DNA from 4 places in the Streptacidiphilus jeojiensis genome. Region 4 is predicted to be linked to each of the others. Evidence: riboswitches for the same ligand, from Rfam matches in the RefSeq annotation. Region 4 holds a riboswitch; each other region holds the start of a gene.
The links. Region 4 has a riboswitch for S-adenosylmethionine ahead of thrC (threonine synthase). Riboswitches for the same ligand answer to the same signal wherever they lie in the genome.

Region 1 (2,192 bases), on a different contig from region 4:
GTTCGGGCTCCCGGTGCGCCGCGGCCCCAGCCGCCGCAGCGACAGCGGCCGCACCGCCACCGCACCGCCCCGCGCGAGCCGCCCCGCCGAGGAGCCCTCCGCCGAAGCCGAAGGAGTGTCCAGATGAGCCCGTTGCTGCACCGCCGCCGGGACCACGACCGGGACGAGGACCGGTCGGCCGAGCCGCGCGAGGAACTGACCGGGACGGCCCTGCGGCTGACCGTGCACCTGGCCGACGGCGAGCAGTTCCAGCACCGTCCGGTCTACACCGAGATCGTGCACCGGGCGCACCGCGCCGGGCTGGCCGGGGCCGGCGTCTTCCGGGGGATGGAGGGCTTCGGCCGCAACTCCCGGATCGTGCACACCTCCCGGCTGCTGGACCTGGCCGACAGCCTGCCGCTGCTGGTGGTGATCATCGACACCCCGGAGCGGATCCGCGGCTTCCTGCCCACGCTGCGCCGGATCAGCCCGCACAGTCTGGTCACCGTCGAGGAGGTCGAGGTCGTCGCCCCGGCCGATCCGCCGGCGGACCCGCCCGCCGACCCGCCCGCCGACCCGCCCGCCGATCCGTCGGCCACGACGGCGAGGGAGCCCTGATGCCGGTCCTGATGGTCTTCCTCGGCGGGATGGTCGGCGCGCCGCTGCGCTTCCTGACCGACCGGGCCGTGCAGCGGCGCCATGACAGCGTCTTCCCCTGGGGCACCCTGGTCATCAATGTCACCGGGTCCTTCGTCCTCGGCGCCCTGGGCGCCGCGTCCGCGCACCACCACCTGGTGCCCGACCTCGGCCTGCTGCTGGGCACCGGGGTGTGCGGCGGGTTCACCACCTTCTCCACCTTCTCCTACGAGACGGTGCGGCTGATGGAGGACGGCTCGCTGGCCGAGGCCGGGCTGAACGCCGTCGGCAGCCTGGGCCTGGGCCTGGCCGCGGCGGCGCTGGGCTACGGGCTGCTGACCTGGCTCTGACCCGGCTCCGATCCCGCTCCGACCTGCGCCGGAGCGGGCAATGTCCACTGGCTGAGTGGGGATTGCCCGGACTGGGCGGAGCGGTTACCGTGATCTGTGGTCATGAGTGTCAGCGTCAAGCCCTGGCTTGCTGACCGGCAACCCTCGTCCGCGGTGGGGTGCTCCAGGTGATGACCCGACAGGACGCCCCGGTCCGGTAGGTGCGAGGGGTCCTGTAAGCGCGAAGCCCGCCGGTGTCCCGTCGAACCCGGCGGTACGACCACCGACCGCCATGACCGGAGAGGCTTCCTGCCATGCCCGCAGAATCCCCAGACAGCGCCGCCGCCCATCCGCTGGACAATCCGGCCCGGGCCTCGCTGCTCGGACCGCACGCGCACTTCGCGGAGCGGAAGGGGGAGGTGCTCCGCTACCCCGCCGACGTCACGGTCTTCGTGGCGCTGCCGGACGAGCCCGACGAGCAGACCTGGCGCGATGTGGCCGCGCTGATGGGGCCGGGCGCGGTGGTGCCGGTGGCCGGGATGGCGGGCGCGCCGCCGGCCGACTGGGAGACGGTGATGGACCTGCCCGGTGTCCAGCTGGTCGACGACGGAGTCGCCGCGGCCCCGGACGACGAGGCGGTCCGGCTGGGGCCGGACGACGTCCCGGAGATGCTGGCCCTGGTGGAGCAGGCCAAGCCGGGTCCGTTCCTGCCGCGCACCGTCGAGATGGGCAGCTACCTCGGCATCCGCCGCGAGGGGCGGCTGGTGGCGATGGCCGGCGAGCGGCTGCACCCGCCGGGCTGGACCGAGATCAGCGCGGTCTGCACCGCCGACAGCCACCGCGGCCAGGGCCTTGCCGGCCGGCTGGTGCTGGCCGTCGCGCACGGCATCCGGGCCCGCGGGGAGACCCCGTTCCTGCACGCCGCCGCGAGCAACACCAACGCCATCCGGCTCTACAAGTCGCTCGGGTTCCGGCAGCGCCGCGAGGTGCGTTTCATGGCCGTCCGGATCCCGGCCGAGGCCGCGGAGGCGCTGGCGTGAGCTCTGCGGAGATCTCAGCCGTGTCCGAAGTGGTGTCCCTGGCCAGTGAGTTGATCGCGATCGACACCAGCAACAGCGGCGACCCGGCCGCCGTGGGGACCGAGCGCGCGGCGGCCGAGTACGTCGCCGCCAAGCTCGCCGAGGTCGGTTACGAGACCACCTACGTCGAGTCCGGAGCCCGCGGCCGCGGCAATGTGGTGGCCCGGCT
Region 2 (2,192 bases), on a different contig from region 4:
GCCGTGCTCCACGGAGAGGATGCCGCCCCTGACGATCTCGGAAGCGAAGGCCGCCACGTCCAGGGTCAGGCCGACGAAGGCAGCGAGGATCCCGCTGAACAGGTGGGCCGTCCGCACCGTCGCGAACTCGTGCCCGAACGGGATGCCGAGCGACAACTGCGGGTACAGCGAGGCGAGTTCGTACCAGAAGAGCAGCTGGACCAGCGGCGGGACCGAGCGGACCAGCCAGACGAAGCCGAAGCTGACCGAGCGCAGCACCGGATTGCCGGACAGCCTCATGACCGCCACGCCGATGCCGAGCAGATAGCCGGTCGCCATCACCGCCGCGGTCAACCACAGCGTCAGGACCAGGCCGTTCACGATCGAGCCGTTGAGGAAGTAACTGCCGACCACGTCCCACTGGAACCGCTTGTTGGTCAGCAGGGTGTGGACGAACATGGCCAGCAGGACGAGCAGGGCGAGAGCTGAGATCCACTGGCCGGGGCGGCGCAGCGGGACCAGCTTCGCGGCGAGCAGCTGCCCGTCCTCGGGGCGCTGGTGCAGCGGGCGGTCGTCGGTGACCGGAGGGGGAGGCTCGGGCGCGACGGCAGTGCGCGCAGAGGTGTCCGGACTGCTCATGGGGGTGTGGGTTCCGTCCCGTGAGAACGCCGCAGCGCGCCGTGGAGGCACGGCGGGAGGGCGTGAATGGGGTGACAGGTGCCGGGAATGAAGGCAGGGAGAGAAGGGTGCGGTCAGCGGACCGCGCACGTCCCCGGACACAGGGCACTGCTCACCCGCAGCAGATCGACGTGGCGACGCGAGTACGTTCCGGCTACTGCTCGACGCACTGCTCTCACCTCCGCTTTCGATCTCGCGCTTACAGGACTGTGGCGTCCCGTCGGGTCGTCACCTGGAGCACCCCGCCGCGTCGGAGGGTTGCCGGTCAGCCAGCCAGGGCTTGACGCTGACGCTCATAACCAGGGATCACGGTAACCCGTCCGGCGCATTTAGACAATGCCTATCGGTTCGGTGGAGATTCGCTGGAGGCTCGCTGGAGCGGCCCCGGGCCTCCCCCGGACCTCCGCGGACCTCCTCGGCCATCCCCAGTCGATCACTGGGGATTGTGTTCGACGCCCATCCGGAGTTAGCGTGTGAGCAGGTTACGAGCGTCAGCAACAAGCCCTGGCTGGCTGACCAGCAACCCTCCGACGCGGCGGGGTGCTCCAGGTGACGACCCGACAGGACGGCGCAGTCCTGTAAGCGCGCAAGCTGAACCGGAGGTGAGAGCAGTGCGTCAACCAGTGGGCACGTACTCGCGTCGCCATATCGATCTTCAGCGCATCGCCAGCGCCCTCTGTCCGGCCGCCTGAGCAGCACCCCCGCTCGACGGGCGCTGCGCCGCCGTACCTCCGGCCACCGCTCCGAAGCACCTCTCCCGCTGCAGCGGTCCTCTCGCTGAAGCACCCTCCCTCCCGCCGACTCCGCCCCGGGCCGCCCCGGCGCGGGTCCCCCTCGGCATGCCCGCCGCACCATCGGGCCCCAATCGAGCAGGAAGCGATCTCCCCCATGCCTCTCCCACACCCCGCCCTCCATCTGGCCGTCGCCCTCGACGGCACGGGTTGGCACCCCGCCGCCTGGCGGCTGCCCGACGCCCGGCCCGAGGGGCTCTTCACCGCGGCGTACTGGGCGGACCTCGTCGCCGAGGCCGAGCGCGGACTGCTGGACTTCGTCACCATCGAGGACTCCCTGGGCCTCCAGTCGGCCGAGACCTTCGCCCCGGACCGGCGCACCGACCAGGTCCGCGGGCGGCTGGACGCGGTGCTGACCGCCGCCCGGATCGCCCCGCTCAGCCGGCACATCGGCCTGGTGCCGACCGCCACGGTCACCCACACCGAGCCGTTCCACATCTCCAAGGCGATCGCCACCCTCGACTTCGTCAGCAGCGGACGCGGCGGGGTACGGGTCCAGGTGTCGGGACGCCCGCACGAGGCCGAGCTCTTCGGGCGCCGGACGCTGCCGCCGTTCACCTTCGAGGACTTCGAGCGCCCCGAGGTCCAGGCCCTGGTCGGCGAGCTGTTCGACGAGGCGGCCGACTACGTCGAGGTGCTGCGACGGCTCTGGGACAGCTGGGAGGACGACGCCGAGATCCGCGACGTCGCCACCGGCCGCTTCATCGACCGCGAGAAGCTGCACTACATCGACTTCGAGGGCAG
Region 3 (2,192 bases), on a different contig from region 4:
AGCCTCCTCCCCGCCCAGCAGCGTCCGCACCAGCGGGTGCGCGCAGAACAGCCCGTCCCGCACCCCGATGCCGTACTCCGCGGACAGCGCCGCGGAGAAGTGCGAGCTGTTCCAGTCCTGCACGACGAAGGACAGCACACCCACCCGCGGGTGCTCCTCGCCGAACAGGGTCAACACCCTGACCTGCGGAATCCCGGCCAGCCCGGCCCGCAGCCGGTCGATCAGGAACCGCTCCCTGGCCACCAGCGCGTCGAAGCCGGCCTCGCCGAGCGCCCGGCAGGCGGAGGCGATGGCGTAGGCGCCGACGACGTTCGGCGAACCGGCCTCGTGCCGCTGCGGACCGCGGTGCCACTCCACCGCCACCGAGCCGTCGGCCTCCCTGGCCACGGTACGGCTGGCGCCGCCACCGGCCAGGTACGGCTCGGCGGCGTCCAGCCAGTCGCTGCGGCCGGCCAGCACTCCGGCGCCGAAGGGGGCGTAGAGCTTGTGCCCGGAGAAGGCGACCCAGTCGACGTCCAGCTCGCGGACCGAGACCGGGTGGTGCGGAGCGAGCTGGGCGGCGTCCAGGACGATCCGCGCGCCGTGCCGGTGCGCGGTCGCGGCCAGCTCGCGGACCGGCCAGATCTCCCCGGTGACATTGGACGCCCCGGTCACACACACCAGCCGCGGCCCGGCCGTGGTGGCGGCCAGCGCCTCGTCCAGCGCCGCCACGGCCTCCTCGGGCGAGCGCGGGGCGCGCAGGTAGCTGACGGTCAGTCCGTCCCTGCGCCAGGGCAGCAGTGAGGCGTGGTGCTCGGTCTCGAAGGCGAACACCTCGGTCCCGGTCGGCAGCACGCCGGCCAGCAGGTTCAGCGAGTCGGTGGTGGCCCGGGTGAAGACCACCTGGTCGTCCTCGCGCAGGTCCAGGAACTCGGCGACGGTGGCCCGGCTCTGCTCGAACAGGTCGGTGGACAGCTGCGAGAGGTACCCGGCGCCGCGGTGCACGCTGCCGTAGTAGGGGGCGTAGGCGGCGACGTCGTCCCAGACCCGCTGCAGGGCCGGCGCGCTGGCGGCGTAGTCGAGCGCGGCGTAGGTCACCTTGGCACCGCTGACCAGCGGGACCTCGACATCGCGGCCGAGGACCGCAAGCGGCTGACAGACGGTGGAAGTATTCGGGTACGCCGACACAGACCCCTCCAGGGCATCCAGTGGATCCCCGGCGCAAGGCCTGATCGGAAGGGATCCGCGCTTGCCCCACGGCATTGTTGCCGAAGGGCCTGGTCGTCACCCGGAGGCACCCCGCCACGGACGGAGGGTTGCCGGACAGCAAGCCGGGGCTGCAGCGGTCGTGAACCGCGCGCTGTCACTCGTGACCTGGTGAGAACTATGCCAGAGGTCCGCCCTGTGGGCGAACCCCCGTCCGGCATGTGGGACCGCCCGGACTACCTGTGCGTCGCCGCAGCCCAGCGCTCCAGCACCGCGGCGGCCGCGCCGGAGTCGATCGACTCCGCGGTGCGCTTCATCGCCGCCGCCAGCTGCTCGGTCAGCGGTGCGTCGGTCTGGTCCAGGGCGACCAGGGCCGAGGCCGAGTTGAGCAGCACCGCGTCCCGGACCGGGCCCTGCTCCCCGGCCAGCACCCGGCGGGCCACCTCGGCGTTGTGGGCGGCGTCGGCCCCGCGCAGCGCCTCGATGCCGACCGGGGTGATGCCGACGTCCCGCGGGTCGAACCGGCTCTGCTCCACCTCGCCGTCGCGGACCTGCCACACCGTGGAGGTCCCGGTCACGGTCAGCTCGTCCAGGCCGTCGTCGCCGCGGAACACCAGCGCGGAGGCGCCGCGGCGGGCCAGCACGCCGGCGATCAGGCCGGCCATCCTGGTGTCGAAGCAGCCCACGGCGTTGGCGCCGACCCGGGCCGGGTTGGTCAGCGGGCCGAGCAGGTTGAACGCGGTGGGGACGCCCAGACCGACCCGGGCCGGCCCGGCGTGCCGCATCGAGGGGTGGAACACCGGGGCCGGGCAGTAGGTGATCCCGGCCTCGACGGCGACCTCGGCCACCCGACGCGGGGTCAGCTCCAGATTGACGCCGAGCTTCTCCAGCACGTCGGTGGCTCCGCTCGCGGAGGAGGCGGCCCGGTTGCCGTGCTTGACCACCAGCGCGCCCGCGCCGGCCGCGACGATCGCCGACATGGTGGAGATGTTGACGGTCTTGGCCCG
Region 4 (2,192 bases):
GACACTCATGCGAGGCCAGCCTCTCGGAACGAGTCAAGGGTGGGACGGATGGTGGCGGACAGGCCGGTGGTGGGCTCCACCGCGTCCAGGGTCTTCAGACCGTCGCCGGTGTTGAGGACCACGGTCTCGGCGGTCGGGTCGAGCAGCCCGTTCTTGATCAGCTTCTGCAGCACGCCGACCGTCACCCCGCCGGCGGTCTCGGCGAAGATGCCCTCGGTGCGGGCCAGCAGCTTGATCGCGTCCACCACCTGCTCGTCGTTCACATCCTCGACCGCGCCGCCGGTGCGCCGGCAGATGTCCAGGACGTAGGGGCCATCGGCCGGGTTGCCGATGGCCAGCGACTTGGCGATGGTGTCGGGCTTCTGCGGCCGGATCACGTCATGGCCGGCCTTGAAGGCCACCGAGACCGGGGAGCAGCCCTCGGCCTGGGCCCCGAAGATCTTGTACGGCTTGTCCTCGACCAGGCCGAGGGCGATCAGCTCCTTGAGCCCCTTGTCGATCTTCGTCAGCTGCGAGCCCGAGGCGATCGGGATCACGATCTGGTCCGGCAGCCGCCAGCCCAGCTGCTCGCAGATCTCGTACGCCAGGGTCTTGGAGCCCTCGCCGTAGTAGGGGCGCAGGTTGACGTTGACGAAGCCCCAGCCCTCGCCGGCCGGGTCGCCGATCAGCTCCGAGCAGAAGCGGTTCACGTCGTCGTAGTTGCCCTCGATGCCGACCAGCTCGCCGCCGTACACCGCAGCCATCACGATCTTGCCCTGCTCCAGGTCGTGCGGGATGAACACGCACGAGCGCAGCCCGGTCCTGGCGGCGGCCGCGCCGACCGCGCCGGCCAGGTTGCCGGTGGAGGAGCAGGAGAGGGTGGTGAAGCCGAAGGTGCGGGCCGCCTCGACGGCGATCGCGACCACCCGGTCCTTGAAGGAGTGGGTGGGGTTGCCGGAGTCGTCCTTGACGTACAGGCCGCCGGTGACGCCCAGCTCGCGGGCCAGGTTGTCGGCCTTGACCAGCTTGGTCCAGCCGGGGTTCAGGTTGGGCCGGGAGGCGACGTCGGCGGGGACCGGCAGCAGCGGCGCGTAGCGCCAGATGTTGGTGGGGCCCGCCTCGATGCGGGCGCGCAGTGCCTCGGGGTCACCGGTGGGCAGCTCGTAGGCCACCTCGAGGGGTCCGAAGCACTCGATACAGGCGAAGTCCGGAGCGAGTGCGGTACGCGCGCCGCACTCCCGGCAGGACAGCGCGACGGCGGGTCCGAAGGATTCGGCGGTCACAACGGACTCGGTGGTTACAGCAGCCATGATGGCGAGGCCCTCTCTCCTCATCTTCCCCGCGGCGCGTCTCGCCGCAGGACGGAATTGGCACCTTCCCCACCAGGGCCTCAACAGCTTGAGCTGCGGCTTTGCTGGCAGGAGGGTTGCCGGGACTTCAACGGGCCGTTCCCTCAGTCCCTCTGGATGAGCTCTATGGCGATCCGGGCTCCGCAGCTCGCTGCGGACGCTGCCCGGAAGGCATTTGTGGTGACAACGGTTAGACCCGCCGTGCGGCGGCAACGTGTCGTCCCCAAGACTGTAACCGAAGCCCCGCCCACCGATCACTGGCTGTCCGCGAGGCGAGACACCCGGCACCACCGGAGTTCCGGTGCCACCACCCGAGGAGTCCTGTGCTTGACGAGGTCGCCGACTGGCTGCGCCGCCGCTCCTGGACGGCCGCCGACCGACCGCTGCCGGACCTGCTGGCCGCCAAGCAGGCCGGCGGCACCACCGTCAGCGTGGTGCTGCCCGCGCTGGACGAGGAGGCCACCGTCGGCGGGATCGTCGCCGCGATCCGCCGCGAGCTGATGGAGGCCGTGCCGCTGGTGGACGAGCTGGTCGTGGTCGACTCCGGATCCACCGACCGCACCGCGCAGGCCGCGGCCGACGCCGGGGCGACGGTGGTGCACCGGGACTCGGTGCTCCCCGAGCTGCCCGCCGTGCCCGGCAAGGGCGAGGTGCTCTGGCGCTCACTGCTGGTGACCAGCGGCGACCTGGTCTGCTTCATCGACGCCGACCTGCGCGAGTTCGACCCCGCCTTCGTCTCCGGGATCATCGGACCGCTGCTCACCGACCCGGACGTGGCCTTCGTCAAGGCGATGTACGACCGGCCGCTGGAGACCGACACCGGCAGCATCCCGGCCGGCGGCGGCCGGGTCACCGAGCTGGTCG

Region 1: it holds a riboswitch for S-adenosylmethionine, as region 4 does, so the genes downstream of both, ABUW04_RS20725 (GNAT family N-acetyltransferase) here and thrC (threonine synthase) in region 4, are expected to answer to the same signal.
Region 2: it holds a riboswitch for S-adenosylmethionine, as region 4 does, so the genes downstream of both, ABUW04_RS16865 (putative leader peptide) here and thrC (threonine synthase) in region 4, are expected to answer to the same signal.
Region 3: it holds a riboswitch for S-adenosylmethionine, as region 4 does, so the genes downstream of both, ABUW04_RS37420 (aminotransferase class V-fold PLP-dependent enzyme) here and thrC (threonine synthase) in region 4, are expected to answer to the same signal.

Annotation. Positions count from the first base shown of each region.
Region 1 covers NZ_JBEUKS010000007.1:193,260-195,451, reverse strand. The annotation lists gene ABUW04_RS20740 (fluoride efflux transporter FluC) at 1-127, shown strand, start outside; gene ABUW04_RS20735 (DUF190 domain-containing protein) at 196-597, shown strand; gene crcB (fluoride efflux transporter CrcB) at 597-965, shown strand; SAM riboswitch class IV at 1,064-1,192, shown strand; gene ABUW04_RS20725 (GNAT family N-acetyltransferase) at 1,259-1,984, shown strand; gene ABUW04_RS20720 (M20/M25/M40 family metallo-hydrolase) at 1,981-2,192, shown strand, end outside.
Region 2 covers NZ_JBEUKS010000005.1:410,111-412,302, forward strand. The annotation lists gene ABUW04_RS16860 (amino acid ABC transporter permease) at 1-618, opposite strand, end outside; gene ABUW04_RS16865 (putative leader peptide) at 732-836, opposite strand; SAM riboswitch class IV at 848-958, opposite strand; SAM riboswitch class IV at 1,138-1,248, shown strand; gene ABUW04_RS16870 (putative leader peptide) at 1,281-1,349, shown strand; gene ABUW04_RS16875 (LLM class flavin-dependent oxidoreductase) at 1,546-2,192, shown strand, end outside.
Region 3 covers NZ_JBEUKS010000020.1:124,319-126,510, forward strand. The annotation lists gene ABUW04_RS37420 (aminotransferase class V-fold PLP-dependent enzyme) at 1-1,167, opposite strand, end outside; SAM riboswitch class IV at 1,220-1,354, opposite strand; gene trpD (anthranilate phosphoribosyltransferase) at 1,422-2,192, opposite strand, start outside.
Region 4 covers NZ_JBEUKS010000010.1:238,795-240,986, forward strand. The annotation lists gene ABUW04_RS26840 (MoaD/ThiS family protein) at 1-9, opposite strand, end outside; gene thrC (threonine synthase) at 6-1,289, opposite strand; SAM riboswitch class I at 1,307-1,452, opposite strand; gene ABUW04_RS26850 (glucosyl-3-phosphoglycerate synthase) at 1,652-2,192, shown strand, end outside.